Regions from separate parts of the Anoxybacillus sp. LAT27 genome, predicted to be linked through region 1. Evidence: predicted binding sites of a transcription regulator. Region 1 holds the regulator's gene; each other region holds the start of a gene.
What was found. The regulator Rex, encoded in region 1, represses fermentation and respiration genes when NADH is low (regulators of the CRP and FNR family bind a similar motif). The targets are predictions, from matches to a motif close to TTGTGAAATATTTCACAA.
Positions count from the first base shown of each region.

Region 2: a site for Rex is predicted at 1,710-1,727, ahead of LD028_RS14420 (nitrate reductase subunit alpha). Genes of this name have one in related genera too.
Region 3: a site for Rex is predicted at 2,028-2,045, ahead of hcp (hydroxylamine reductase). Genes of this name have one in related genera too.
Region 4: a site for Rex is predicted at 1,519-1,536, ahead of pflB (formate C-acetyltransferase). Genes of this name have one in related genera too.

Region 1 covers NZ_JAIWYK010000082.1:4,571-7,777, forward strand. Annotated here, with positions in the region: gene LD028_RS08445 (ABC-F family ATP-binding cassette domain-containing protein) at 1-731, opposite strand, end outside; gene LD028_RS08450 (redox-sensing transcriptional repressor Rex) at 959-1,594, shown strand; gene LD028_RS08455 (YdiK family protein) at 1,604-1,777, opposite strand; gene LD028_RS08460 (CPBP family intramembrane glutamic endopeptidase) at 1,774-2,511, opposite strand; gene groES (co-chaperone GroES) at 2,737-3,021, shown strand; gene groL (chaperonin GroEL) at 3,094-3,207, shown strand, end outside.
Region 2 covers NZ_JAIWYK010000440.1:81,475-84,681, forward strand. Annotated here, with positions in the region: gene LD028_RS14420 (nitrate reductase subunit alpha) at 1-1,645, opposite strand, end outside; gene LD028_RS14425 (hemerythrin domain-containing protein) at 1,789-2,316, opposite strand; gene LD028_RS14430 (Crp/Fnr family transcriptional regulator) at 2,425-3,114, opposite strand; gene LD028_RS14435 (ThiF family adenylyltransferase) at 3,130-3,207, opposite strand, start outside.
Region 3 covers NZ_JAIWYK010000076.1:28,369-31,575, forward strand. Annotated here, with positions in the region: gene LD028_RS07890 (histidine phosphatase family protein) at 1-126, shown strand, start outside; gene LD028_RS07895 (thermonuclease family protein) at 123-650, shown strand; gene hcp (hydroxylamine reductase) at 681-1,970, opposite strand; TPP riboswitch at 2,134-2,249, shown strand; gene thiM (hydroxyethylthiazole kinase) at 2,305-3,099, shown strand; gene thiE (thiamine phosphate synthase) at 3,100-3,207, shown strand, end outside.
Region 4 covers NZ_JAIWYK010000421.1:108,642-111,848, reverse strand. Annotated here, with positions in the region: gene pflB (formate C-acetyltransferase) at 1-1,396, opposite strand, end outside; gene LD028_RS10645 (basic amino acid ABC transporter substrate-binding protein) at 1,693-2,490, shown strand; gene LD028_RS10640 (amino acid ABC transporter permease) at 2,569-3,207, shown strand, end outside.

The DNA.
Region 1 (3,207 bases):
GTATAGTTTCCGACATATTTTTTTATTTTTGTGCGTGATAGTTCATACACTTGTGTCACGATTTGGTCAAGAAAATAGCGATCGTGGGAGACGATAAGAATGGCCCCATCGTAATTTTTTAAATATTGTTCAAGCCATTGCAACGTTTCCATATCTAAATGGTTTGTCGGTTCGTCTAAAATGAGCAAATCTGGTCTTGTAAGGAGCAGTTTACCGAGCGCTAGCCTCGTCCGCTGTCCGCCGCTTAATGTAGATACTTTTGTCGTATAATCGTACTGTGAGAAGCGGAGACCATGAAGAACCGAACGAATATCTGCTTCATACTGATAGCCACCTTTTTCTTTGAATTCTGTTTGTAAACGATCATATTGCTCAAGTAGGCGCTCATAGTCAGCATCATGTAAACTCATTTGTTGTTCTAGTTCGCGTAATTGTTTTTCCATTTGTTGTAGCGGGGCAAACACATCGAGCATTTCTTCCCAAATGGAACGATGCGCTTGCAACCCTGTATATTGATCTAAATAACCGATCGTTACGTGTTTCGGTTTAATGATTTCGCCTGTGTCGTATGACAACTGTCCGGCAATGATTTTTAATAATGTCGATTTTCCCGCGCCATTTCTTCCAACTAACGCAATACGGTCTTTTTCTTGTATTTCAAGCTTAATGTCTGATAAAACTTGTTCCGCTCCATATGATTTGGATAGTTGATTTACTTGTAAAATGATCATTCTTTCTCACCTCAATCTTCTTTTGATAGTGTAACGTACTTTCTTGATATTCGGCAACACTAGTGTGTGAATAACAAATTTGACAAAAATAATAATAAAGGGTACAAAGGAAAGACAGAATGAAAAAAATAGTGTATAGTTTAGAAGTGGGGAGAATTTTTTAGACGTATAGGAGAGAAAAATGAAAGCGCTAACTATTTGTGAAAGGAAATGTGGGGGATTGACTCGTGAATAATGAACAACCAAAAATTCCGCAGGCGACCGCAAAGCGACTACCGTTGTACTATCGTTTTTTGAAAAACTTGCATGCATCAGGCAAGCAACGTGTATCTTCAGCGGAGTTAAGCGAAGCTGTAAAAGTCGATTCAGCAACGATTCGCCGTGATTTTTCATACTTTGGTGCGCTTGGAAAAAAAGGATACGGATATAATGTGAATTATTTGCTGTCGTTTTTCCGCAAAACGTTAGACCAAGATGAAACGACAGAAGTAGCGTTATTTGGCGTCGGTAATTTAGGGACAGCATTTTTGAACTACAATTTTAGTAAAAATAACAATACGAAAATCGTAATGGCGTTCGATGTTGATCCGGATAAAGTGGGAACAAAAGTCGGAGGGGTTCCGGTTTATCATTTAGATGAATTGGAAGAAAAGCTTGGAGGGATTACGGTAGCGATTTTAACCGTTCCTGCTCAAGTTGCCCAGCCGATTACTGACCGACTTGTTCAAAAAGGCATTAAAGGGATTTTAAACTTTACGCCAGCTCGCTTGCATGTGCCAGAACATATTCGTGTTCACCATATTGATTTAGCGGTCGAATTGCAGTCACTCGTTTACTTTTTAAAACATTACGGAAATGAGTAAACCTCCCGTTTACGAGCGGGAGGTTTTTTTTCGTAAAGAACGAATTCCTGCGCCGAAATCAAATGTAGCAATTAAAATAAATAGCATCGTTGTGATGTCCCAAATACCATCATCGGCGGTATGGACAGCAAAATAAGTAAATAAAATGCCTGTGAGAAAATAAAACAACGGTTCAGACTTCATGAAAACAGCCTCCAAATTACGAATTGCATTCGTTCTGCCTCACGCATAATGCTTTCGATTTCTTCAGCAAATAATGTTTGAATTGCAACGACAAAGGTGTTCATCAGTACATGTGCTGCAATAGGTACGATAATACGCTTTGTTTTGACATATAAGAAAGCAAATACAAATCCCATCGTTGCATAAAGAAGCAAATGTTCGAACTCTAAATGAACAACCGCAAATAAAAGCGAGCTGATGATGGCTGATAAGAAAAAGTTATATTTTTGATACAGCGTTCCGAAAATAATTTTTCGAAAGATGATTTCTTCTAAAACTGGACCAACGATTGAAGTGACGAGCATAAGAGCTGGTGTAAGTTTGACCATTTCAACGATCCGTCTCGTGTTCTCGGACCCCATTTCGACCCCAAAGAGGTGTACTTCGATGTTTGCTGCAATACCTTGGGCGAAAAGAGCGAGCAAAAACCCCCCAATCGCCCAAAAGACTGACATGCCAATCGATGATTGATGGCGATCATATGAGTATTTCATATCTTCTTTCATAAAATAAAGAACGAGAAAAAGAGCAATCGAGAAACTAATAACAGCCCAATAACCAGAAGCGATCGAAAAAGCTATTTCTTTATTTGATGCGTTGACAAAGCCGCTATGTGCAAGTAAAGGGACGCCGACTAAGCTCGATAGCTGCATGGCGATATATGTAATGATGACATACCAATATTGTTTTTTCACATGGTCAACCCCTTTTTACAAAATAAATACTTTTTCATTTTACCATATTTTTTGTATGAATTTCGAAAGGAAAGACATAATGAAAGAGGGAAATATGTATTGAAAAATTTTTAACTTCCTACTTGCAAAATTAAAAAAAGTTCATTAATATAATAAGTGTGTTAGCACTCGATTGTAATGAGTGCTAATAATAGAGCGAAAATCTAATTAAGGAGGTCGTTTGCCGTGTTGAAGCCACTAGGTGATCGCATTGTCATTGAATTAATCCAAACTGAAGAGAAAACAGCGAGCGGAATTGTTTTACCAGACACAGCGAAAGAAAAACCACAAGAAGGAAAAGTTGTGGCAGTTGGCTCAGGTCGCGTTCTTGATAATGGTGAGCGTGTAGCTCCAGAAGTGAGTGTGGGTGACCGCATCATCTTCTCAAAATATGCAGGCACAGAAGTAAAATATGACGGAAAAGAATATTTAATCTTACGTGAAAGCGACATTTTAGCTGTGATTGGTTAATCGTTCGTCTGATAACATATAAAGTGTACAAAAATACTTAACAAAAAAATCATCATCAAGGGGGTAAGATGTATGGCAAAAGAAATTAAATTCAGCGAAGAAGCTCGTCGTGCGATGTTACGCGGTGTAGATAAATTAGCTGATGCAGTAAAAGTAACATTAGGTCCAAAAGGTCGCAACGTTGTA
Region 2 (3,207 bases), on a different contig from region 1:
AAACAGCTCGATAAATTGTATCAGAGTTAAACCAATGGTTAATTCCTGCACCGACAATAATCATGGAACGACCTTTTGTATCTACCGCATTTTGCGCAAACTCACGCGCAATTTGAATGACAAGATCCCGCTTTACACCTGTGATGTTTTCTTGCCATGCTGGTGTAAACGGTACGAGATCATCGTACGTTTTCGCCACTTCCCCACCAATGCCACGATCCACTCCATAGTTAGCAAGAACTAAATCATATACGGTTGTAACATACAACTCCTCATGTTTTGTTTGCATTCGCTTCACAGGCACAGCACGTTTTAAAATGCGATTTCCATCATGTGAAAAGTATGGAATTTGAACCGTTGCAATTTCATCTTCTATCCCTAACATCGTCAAACGTGGTTCAATTGCTTCTTCCGTTTCTTCATCCACCATGTTCAAATTCCATTTTCCTTTATTTTCCCAACGCGAACCAATCGTTCCATTCGGAATCGCAAAATCGTTTGTTCGTTCATTCCAAAGCGCTGGTTTCCATTCCCCGTTTGTCGTATTTCGACCAATATCAGATGCGTGTAAAAAACGATCAGCAACAAATTGTCCGTTTTCTTTCTTTTTGAGCGTAATTAAAAAAGGAAAATCGGTGTATTGTTTCGCATAATTCGTAAAGTATGGAACTGAACGGTCGACATAAAACTCTTTTAAAATGACGTGCCCCATCGCCATTGCTAAAGCACCGTCTGTTCCTTGTTTCACACTTAACCATTCATCTGCTAGCTTTGTCGATTCAGCAAAATCTGGGCTAATGGAAACGACTTTCGTTCCTTTATAACGCACTTCTGCTAAAAAGTGAGCGTCTGGTGTACGCGTCATTGGAACATTTGATCCCCACGTCATAATGTAACCGGCATTGTACCAGTCGCTACTTTCTGGCACGTCCGTTTGATCTCCCCAAATTTGTGGAGAAGCAGGCGGTAAGTCAGCATACCAATCATAAAAGCTTAAAATCGGTCCACCCATAAGCGACATAAAGCGTGCCCCAGCCGCATGACTTACCATTGACATCGCTGGAATTGGTGAGAAGCCGACATTCCGATCCGGTCCATACTTGATTACTGTGTAAAGTAAGGAAGTGGCAACAAGCTTTAATACTTCGTCCCACTCTGCACGAACAAACCCACCTTTGCCACGTGCTTGTTTATAACGCTTTGCCTTTTCTGGATTTTCAACAATGCTTTTCCAAGCATCAAGCGGATTTGCATGTTGCTGCAACGCTTCGCGCCACATATTTAACAACACGCCACGAACGTATGGGTATTTGACACGAAGCGGACTATAAATATACCATGAAAAGCTTGCCCCACGCGGACAGCCTCGTGGTTCAAAATCAGGCATATCCGGTCCTGTTGTTGGGTAGTCAAGTTTTTGACCTTCCCATGTGACGATGCCGTCTTTCACGTAAATATTCCAACTACATGAACCCGTACAGTTGACACCATGTGTTGAACGGACAACTTTGTCATGTTGCCATCTTCTGCGATATATTTGCTCCCAATCGCGATCTTGATATGTGACTTCACTATGCCCATCCGCTTGCCGTTCAATCGGCTTCACGTAATTCAAGCGCTTGAACAGCGGTGATTTTTTTTTCATATCGCTCACTCCTCTTTGTATGAAATCCTTCTATCTTCACTATAAAACGGGACGTGATAAATAAATGTGAGGTACCTCACATGTTTTTTAATTGTCACAAATATGTCGAAATATTATATAAAAAAAGACTAACCCTTAACGGATTAGCCTTTAATCTCATCTATTCTTTTTGCTAATTGTTCTTTTTCTTCGGCTGATAGTAACTTTTCAGCCATCGGGAAAAGCACTTGCTCTTCTTTCGCAAAGTGATCAGTTAAAATCATATACGCGTTCATTACGTATGAAGCTAATTGTTTCGCTTCTTCTGAACGAATCGTTTCTGTCTTTTGTAAAAATGTTGCAATATTTTGTTTCGCTTCTTGATGTTCGTATTCCATAACTGCAATGGGACCGAACTGTTTGCCGATATAGCGTTCCATCATCGGAAATAATACATCTTCTTCGCGACGAGAGTGAGGATCTAAATGTTGCAAAAATTGCTGTACTTTTTCACGTAAACGAATAAGTGCTTGAACAACATCTTCCTCTTTACCATCGTAAATGCCTTTCGCTGCAACAAAAAGAGCATATTTTTCTTCATTTAATGGACCGTGTTCGTCTTTTAATCGTTGCAATGGCGGACATAATGAAACGGGTTCATGCCCAATGAGACTGCAAGGTGAAAAATCCATCGTCATCCCTCTTTTCTTCATGTGCTTACACATTTATTGTATAGAAGGAAAACGATTTTTCGTGTGATGCACGTCACACCTTTTGTCTAAAAAATGAACGTTTATTGACTATTCAATGTTGCAATATGACGATGGACAACCTTCACAATTAATTTGCTTTTTTAAATAGTCTAAGCTATGAATGATAATTTTTCTTCCCTTGAAAGAAATGATACCTTTACTTTTTAATGTATTTAATTCACGATTTACACTTTCACGCGATGTAGAACTAAAATTCGCTAAATCTTGATGTGTAACAGGAACATCTAATAAAATGCCATCTTTCGTCTGAATACCATAACTATTAGCCATACGAATGAGTGTAGAATATAACGCTCCCTTTTTGCCGTATAAAACGAGATCACGAAATTTCGTATGTTGTTTGCGGAAATGATCGGTCATCATTTTCAAAAACTCAACAGCAAACTCTGAGTTGACAAGCAACTCTTTTTCAATATCTTCATTTTTAATTACAAGTACTTCACTATCCTCGAGAGCACGACCGTTAAATAAATATCTCCCATTATCTGAAAAAATCATCAACTCACCGATGACAGCATTCGGCCCACATAACCGCAAACATAACTCTTTTCCATCACCAGAAAATTTACTAATTTGAAATTTGCCAGATAAGACGACAAAAAAGTTTTCGCCAATTTGTCCTTCTTGAAATAAAAACATCCCTTTTTTCACTTTCATCGTTTTGTACGCTAACTTTTTTAGTTGCTCAAAATTTTTTTTGCTAATAAATTGAGACATCCGTATGCCTCCTTTTTAGGAAAAATATTTTTGGTATAACGAACGAGCAAATGTAACATCTTTTGTACCGTGCACAAGCATGCGACCGTCAGC
Region 3 (3,207 bases), on a different contig from region 1:
GAGTTGTGGAAAAATAGCCGTGTATACGGTACGAGTGTGACGATCGTATCGTTTGACGGGGAAAAGTGGGACGTGGAATGCGAGTCGGACATTTCACATCTTAAAAGTGAGCTGACACATTTATGAGAAAATGGGCTATGTTTTTTACGGCAATTGTCTTTATTGTCGGTTGTACATCGCAAAATAAAGAGAAAACATTTGTTACGACAGTAGAATATGTTGTTGATGGGGATACAGTAAAAATAAAAAAAGATGGCGAAATTGTAACGGTTCGTCTACTAAATATCGATACCCCCGAAACGTATCGCGAAAAACAGGCGTATGGCGAAGAGGCAAAACAATTCGCTAAAGACGTTTTGCTTCACAAAAAAGTGACAGTTGAACTAAGCGCAAAAGAACAACCGTACGATCGTTATGGTCGATTGCTTGCGTACATATGGTTAGAAGATGGAACTTTATACCAAGAAAAAATTGTACAAGAAGGGTTTGCGCGTGTTGCTTACGTATTTGAACCGGACACAAAATATGCAAAAAAATTGTATAAAGCACAAGAAAAAGCGAAAAAAGCAAAAAAACGAATATGGAGTGTCGATGGATACGTGACAGAAGAAGGATTTAATATGAGTGTATGGTTAAATAAAGCTTCGTAAATGTGAAAAGGGCTGGATGAAACAGCCCTTTTAATGTGCGAGCATCGCTTGCATATCTTCTTCTACATTACCGATGAGCTTGAGACCGAACATGTCTTGCAATACGTGTAGCACGCCTTCAGAAATAAAGTGCGGTGCTTTCGGTCCAATTCGAATGTCTTGAATGCCTAAACTAAACAATCCGAGTAAGATTGCAACTGCTTTTTGTTCAAACCATGAAAGAACGATGCTGACCGGTAACTCATTGACTTCACAGCCGAATGCTTCCGCAAGCGCCATTGCAATTTTGACAGTCGAAATCGAGTTGTTGCATTGCCCTAAATCAATATATCGTGGAATGTTCGTGCCAGGAACAACCCCGTAGTCGACATCGTTAAAGCGGAATTTCCCACAGGATGTCGTTAAAATGACAGTGTTTTTCGGTAACGATGTAGCTAACGTGCGATAATATTCACCGCCTTTTCCAGGAGCGTCGCAACCTGCGATAACGAAAAAGCGTTCAATTTTTCCTTCTTTTACAGCTTGAATAATTTCTGGTGCAATTTGAATTACAGTTTCGTGATGGAAACCAGTCACTAACGTTTCATCCGATTCAATGTTTGCTTCTGGAAGTTGTAGCGCTTTCTCAATTAACGGCGTGAAATCATCATTTTCGATTTTTTGCACATGTTCTAATCCGGCTACATCGTATGAAAACATGCGATCAGCATATGAACCTTTTATCGGCATGACACAGTTTGTTGTCGCTAAAATAGCACCAGGGAATTTTTCAAATAGGCGACGTTGATCGTACCATGCTTTTCCGACATTTCCTTTCAGATGTTTATATTTTTTTAATTGTGGATAACCATGTGCTGGGAGCATTTCGGAATGTGTGTAAATGTTAATTCCTTTTCCTTCTGTTTGTTTTAATAGTTGTTCAAGGGCAAATAAGTTATGTCCTGTAACGAGAATACATTTTCCTTCAATTCTATTTTGCGTTACACGAACAGGTTGAGGAATGCCAAGTCGTTCTGTATGTGCTCGATCGAGTAGTTCCATTACGCGAATGGCTGCTCTCCCGACTTTCATCGCCATGTCTATATGTTCTTGTACGTTAAAGTTAGAGTTTGTTAACGTCATATATAACGCTTCATGTGTCGTTGTATCAACGAACGGATCGGTATACCCAAGTTGATGGGCATGCGTGCGATATGCTGCAATTCCTTTTAATGCAAATACGATCGTATCTTGCAAACTTGCAATTGTTTCATCTTTCCCGCAAACTCCAACAACAGTACATCCCCCTGTTGGTGTTTGTTCACATTGATGACAAAACATTATGACCCCTCCTTTTCTTATTGACACTTTAACAATAGGAGAAAATATGTACGTCGTAAGTGATACATATCACACTTTCATACAAAAATATGAACGAAATTTGACAATAATCCATATTGAATCAAGAGAAAGAATGTATTAAAATGAAAGAAAATTGAATCAATCAAACTACTAGGGGTGCCGGATGGCGATGGCTGAGAGGAAAACGCGCAATCAGTTTTCCAACCCTTTGAACCTGATCTGGTTTGTACCAGCGGAGGGAAGTAGGCTATGTTTTCGATATGCAAACTAGTCGATTCTGTCCGACTAGTTTTTATTTTTTAAGGGGGAATGAATGATGAATGTAGGACAATGGTTAATGCGTGTTAGAAAGGAGTCACCACTCGTACATAATATGACAAATGTCGTGGTGACCAATTTTGTTGCGAATGGTTTGCTTGCTGTAGGCGCATCTCCTGTTATGGCGTATGCAAAAGAAGAAGTAGCGGATATGGTTCGGTTAGCTCGTGCTTTAGTGTTAAACATTGGCACGCTAAACGAAACAGACGTAGAGGCGATGTTAATTGCCGGAAAAGCAGCAAATGAGGCAAACATTCCTGTCATTTTCGATCCTGTTGGAGCTGGTGCGACAGCGTACCGCACCGAAACAGCCAGACGTATATTACGTGAAGTAAACATTTCGATTTTACGTGGGAACGCATCGGAAATTGCGAGCATTGCGGGTGAACAAGTACGTACAAAAGGAGTCGATGCAGGGGACGTTCAAAGTGACCTCGTGGATGTAGCGAAAAAAGCAGCACTCATGTTTCGTTGTGTAGTCGTTATAACAGGAAAAGACGATATAGTAACCGATGGAGAACGTATTGTAATCGTCTCAAATGGTGATGCGATGTTGACGAAAGTAACAGGGACAGGTTGTTTGTTAAGTTCGGTATTAGGTGCATTTGCAGGTATAGGAGACGATATGATGATGTCATCAGTTGCTGCCCTCGCTTATTACGGTGTGGCGGCTGAAAAAGCAACCAAACAAGCAAAAGCACCTGGTTCTTTTCAACTTTCTTTTTTAAATGCTTTACATGAAACGAGTGCAGAAGAAGTTGATCAATACGCGCGTATTCAAGGGGAATAAATGATGAGGCAGAAGCTATCGTTGTATTTCGTTATGGGAAGTATCGATTGTACGAAAGATCCGCTCGCTGTGCTTGATGAAGCAATTAAAGGCGGTATTACAATGTTT
Region 4 (3,207 bases), on a different contig from region 1:
TGCGCATTACTTCTTCGTAGTCTAAGTATTCAGATGTGATTGGCGCAAATTCTGGACCGATTTGCACTTTTAGTTTTTCGTCAACGCCGCCGTTAATCGCATATAATAGTGCTTTCGCAAGGTTTGCGCGCGCGCCAAAAAATTGCATTTGTTTACCGATGCGCATCGCGGAGACGCAGCATGCGATACCGTAGTCATCTCCAAACTCCGGACGCATTAAATCGTCATTTTCATATTGAATGGAGCTTGTTTGAATCGACATTTTCGCGCAATATTTCTTAAACGCTTCTGGCAATTGTGTTGACCAAAGAACTGTTAAGTTTGGTTCTGGTGCTGGACCTAAGTTATCAAGCGTATGCAAGAAGCGGAATGAGTTTTTCGTCACAAGTGGACGCCCGTCAATCGCGACACCGCCAATTGACTCTGTGACCCACGTTGGATCGCCGCTAAATAATTCATTGTATTCTGGTGTTCTCGCGAATTTCACAAGGCGCAATTTCATGACGAAATGGTCAACAAGTTCTTGTGCTTCGCGTTCTGTTAATGTGCCTTCTTGTAAGTCGCGTTCGATATAAATATCTAAAAATGTTGAGACGCGACCTAAGCTCATTGCCGCACCGTTTTGTTCTTTAATCGCCGCAAGATAAGCGAAATATAACCATTGGAACGCTTCGTGTGCGTTGCGTGCTGGTTTGGAAATATCGTAGCCGTAGCTTGCCGCCATTTCTTTTAGCTCTTGAAGGGCACGAATTTGTTCCGCTAGCTCTTCGCGAAGACGAATGATATCTTCGCTCATTGTACGCGCGCCTGTGTTGCGTAAATCTTTTTTCTTTTCTTCAATTAAGCGATCGACACCGTATAACGCGACGCGGCGGTAGTCACCGATAATGCGACCGCGTCCATAGGCGTCAGGAAGCCCTGTAATGATGCCTGCTTTGCGCGCCGCTTTCATTTCGTCCGTATACACGTCAAATACGCCTTGGTTATGCGTTTTCCGATATTGTGTGAAAATTTTCTTTACTTCGTCGCTCACCTGGTAACCGTATGCTTCGCATGCTTGTTCAGCCATACGAATGCCACCAAATGGCATAAGTGCCCGTTTAAACGGTTCGTCTGTTTGAAAACCGACTACTTTCTCAAGTTCTTTATTTAAATAACCGGGACCATGTGACGTAATCGTTGATACAATTTCCGTATCCATGTTGAGAACGCCGCCTTTTTCGCGTTCTAGTTTGGAAAGTTTCATCACTTGTTCCCAAAGCTTTTTCGTCGCTTCCGTTGGACCTTCTAGAAACGATTCATCCCCTGTGTAAACGGTTACGTTATTTAAAATAAAATCGCGAACGTCAATTTCTTTTTTCCACTTATCGCCTTTGAACGTTCTCCAAGCGTCCATTAAAGCTTCGTTCACAGTAAGTAGCGCCATCATAATCTCCTCCCAATCGTCAGAATAAAAGTACCCCCTACATAAAGAATACTACTTTTTGACATGAGAAAGAGAATAAAGGATTGACGAATTTGTGAAAAGTTGATCAAAAACATTTTTTAAAATAAAGATTTTTCCAAAAATTATTTTTATAAAATTTGTTGCATAAAAAATAAAAAGCTGATAATATGTGAAACATAGAAAGCATAACATGTTCATACACAAGCGTTTATTATTTTACAGCAAATAGTAAGGGGGAGAAGTTGATGAAAAAAGGAATAATTGCAACACTTGTTTTTATGCTTATGTTTGCGCTCGTAGGGTGTGGCAGTTCAACAGAAAAAACAGCGACAACAGAAAAGAAAATTACGGTTGTCACAGACGCAGCGTTTGCGCCATTTGAGTACATGGATAAAGGTGAGATTGTCGGTTTTGATGTCGATTTATTAAAAGCAGTCATGAAAGAAGCGGGACTAGCATATGAATTAAAAAATATCGGTTGGGATCCATTGTTTGCAGCGATTCAAGGAAAGACAGCGGATATGGCTGTTTCAGGTATTACAATTAACGATGATCGAAAACAAACATATGACTTTTCCATTCCGTACTTTGAATCGACACATATGATTCTTGTGAAAGAAGGAAGTTCGATTAAAAGCGCGAAAGATTTACAAGGAAAAGTTGTCGGTGTACAAAACGGTACAACAGGACAAGAAGCCGTTGAAAAAATTTTAGGAAAAGAGAATCCAAATATTAAAAAGTTTGAGAATACAGTCGTTGCGATTATGGATTTATTAAACGGTGGTGTCGAAGCAGTTGTGACAGATAATGCCGTTGCGAACGAATATGTGAAAAACAACCCAGATGCGAAAATTGTAGCATTTGAAGACCCAGAACATTTTGAATCTGAATTTTACGGTTTCATGTTCCCGAAAGGAAGCGAGTTAAAACAAAAAGTAGATGAAGCGTTGAAAAAAGTAATTGAAAACGGAACGTATACAGAAATTTATAAAAAATGGTTTGGTACAGAACCGAATATTGAATCATTACAACAACAGCAATAACACAGCAATAACGTCGACGAAAAATTGCGTAACTGTAGACAGTTACGCAATTTTTATCAAGAAGAAAGGTGAGGGATGATGGATTTTCGTTTCAACATTATTGTAGAATATGCCCCGTTTTTTTTGAAAGGGGTACTATGGACAATCGGCTTATCTTTGATCGGTATCCTTTTCGGAACGATTCTCGGTTTAGCCATTGGGCTTGGGAAAATGGTTCAAAATCGTCTTGTTCGTTTGCCGTTTGATTGGTACGTTCATTTTTTCCGTGGCACGCCATTATTTGTACAAATTTTACTTATTCATTTTGGTGTTATGCCGATGTTTACTGCTCAACCGAATCCACTCATGTCGGGAGCGATTTCGTTATCTTTAAATGCCGCTGCGTATATCGCTGAAATTTTCCGCGCCGGCATCCAATCCATTGACCGCGGTCAAATGGAAGCTGCTCGTTCGCTTGGAATGACACATGTGCAAGCGATGCGTTACATTATTTTGCCACAAGCGATCAAGCGCATGATTCCGCCGCTTGGCAACGAATTTGTCGTTCTTATTAAAGATTCATCACTTGCAGCAATTATTGCGGCACCTGAGCTTATGTATTGGGGACGAGCGATGCAAGGGCAATATTATCGCGTCTGGGAACCGTACTTAACGGTTGCGCTTATTTATTTAGTGCTCACCCTTTCATTAAGCAAGTTGCTACATCGGTTAGAAAGA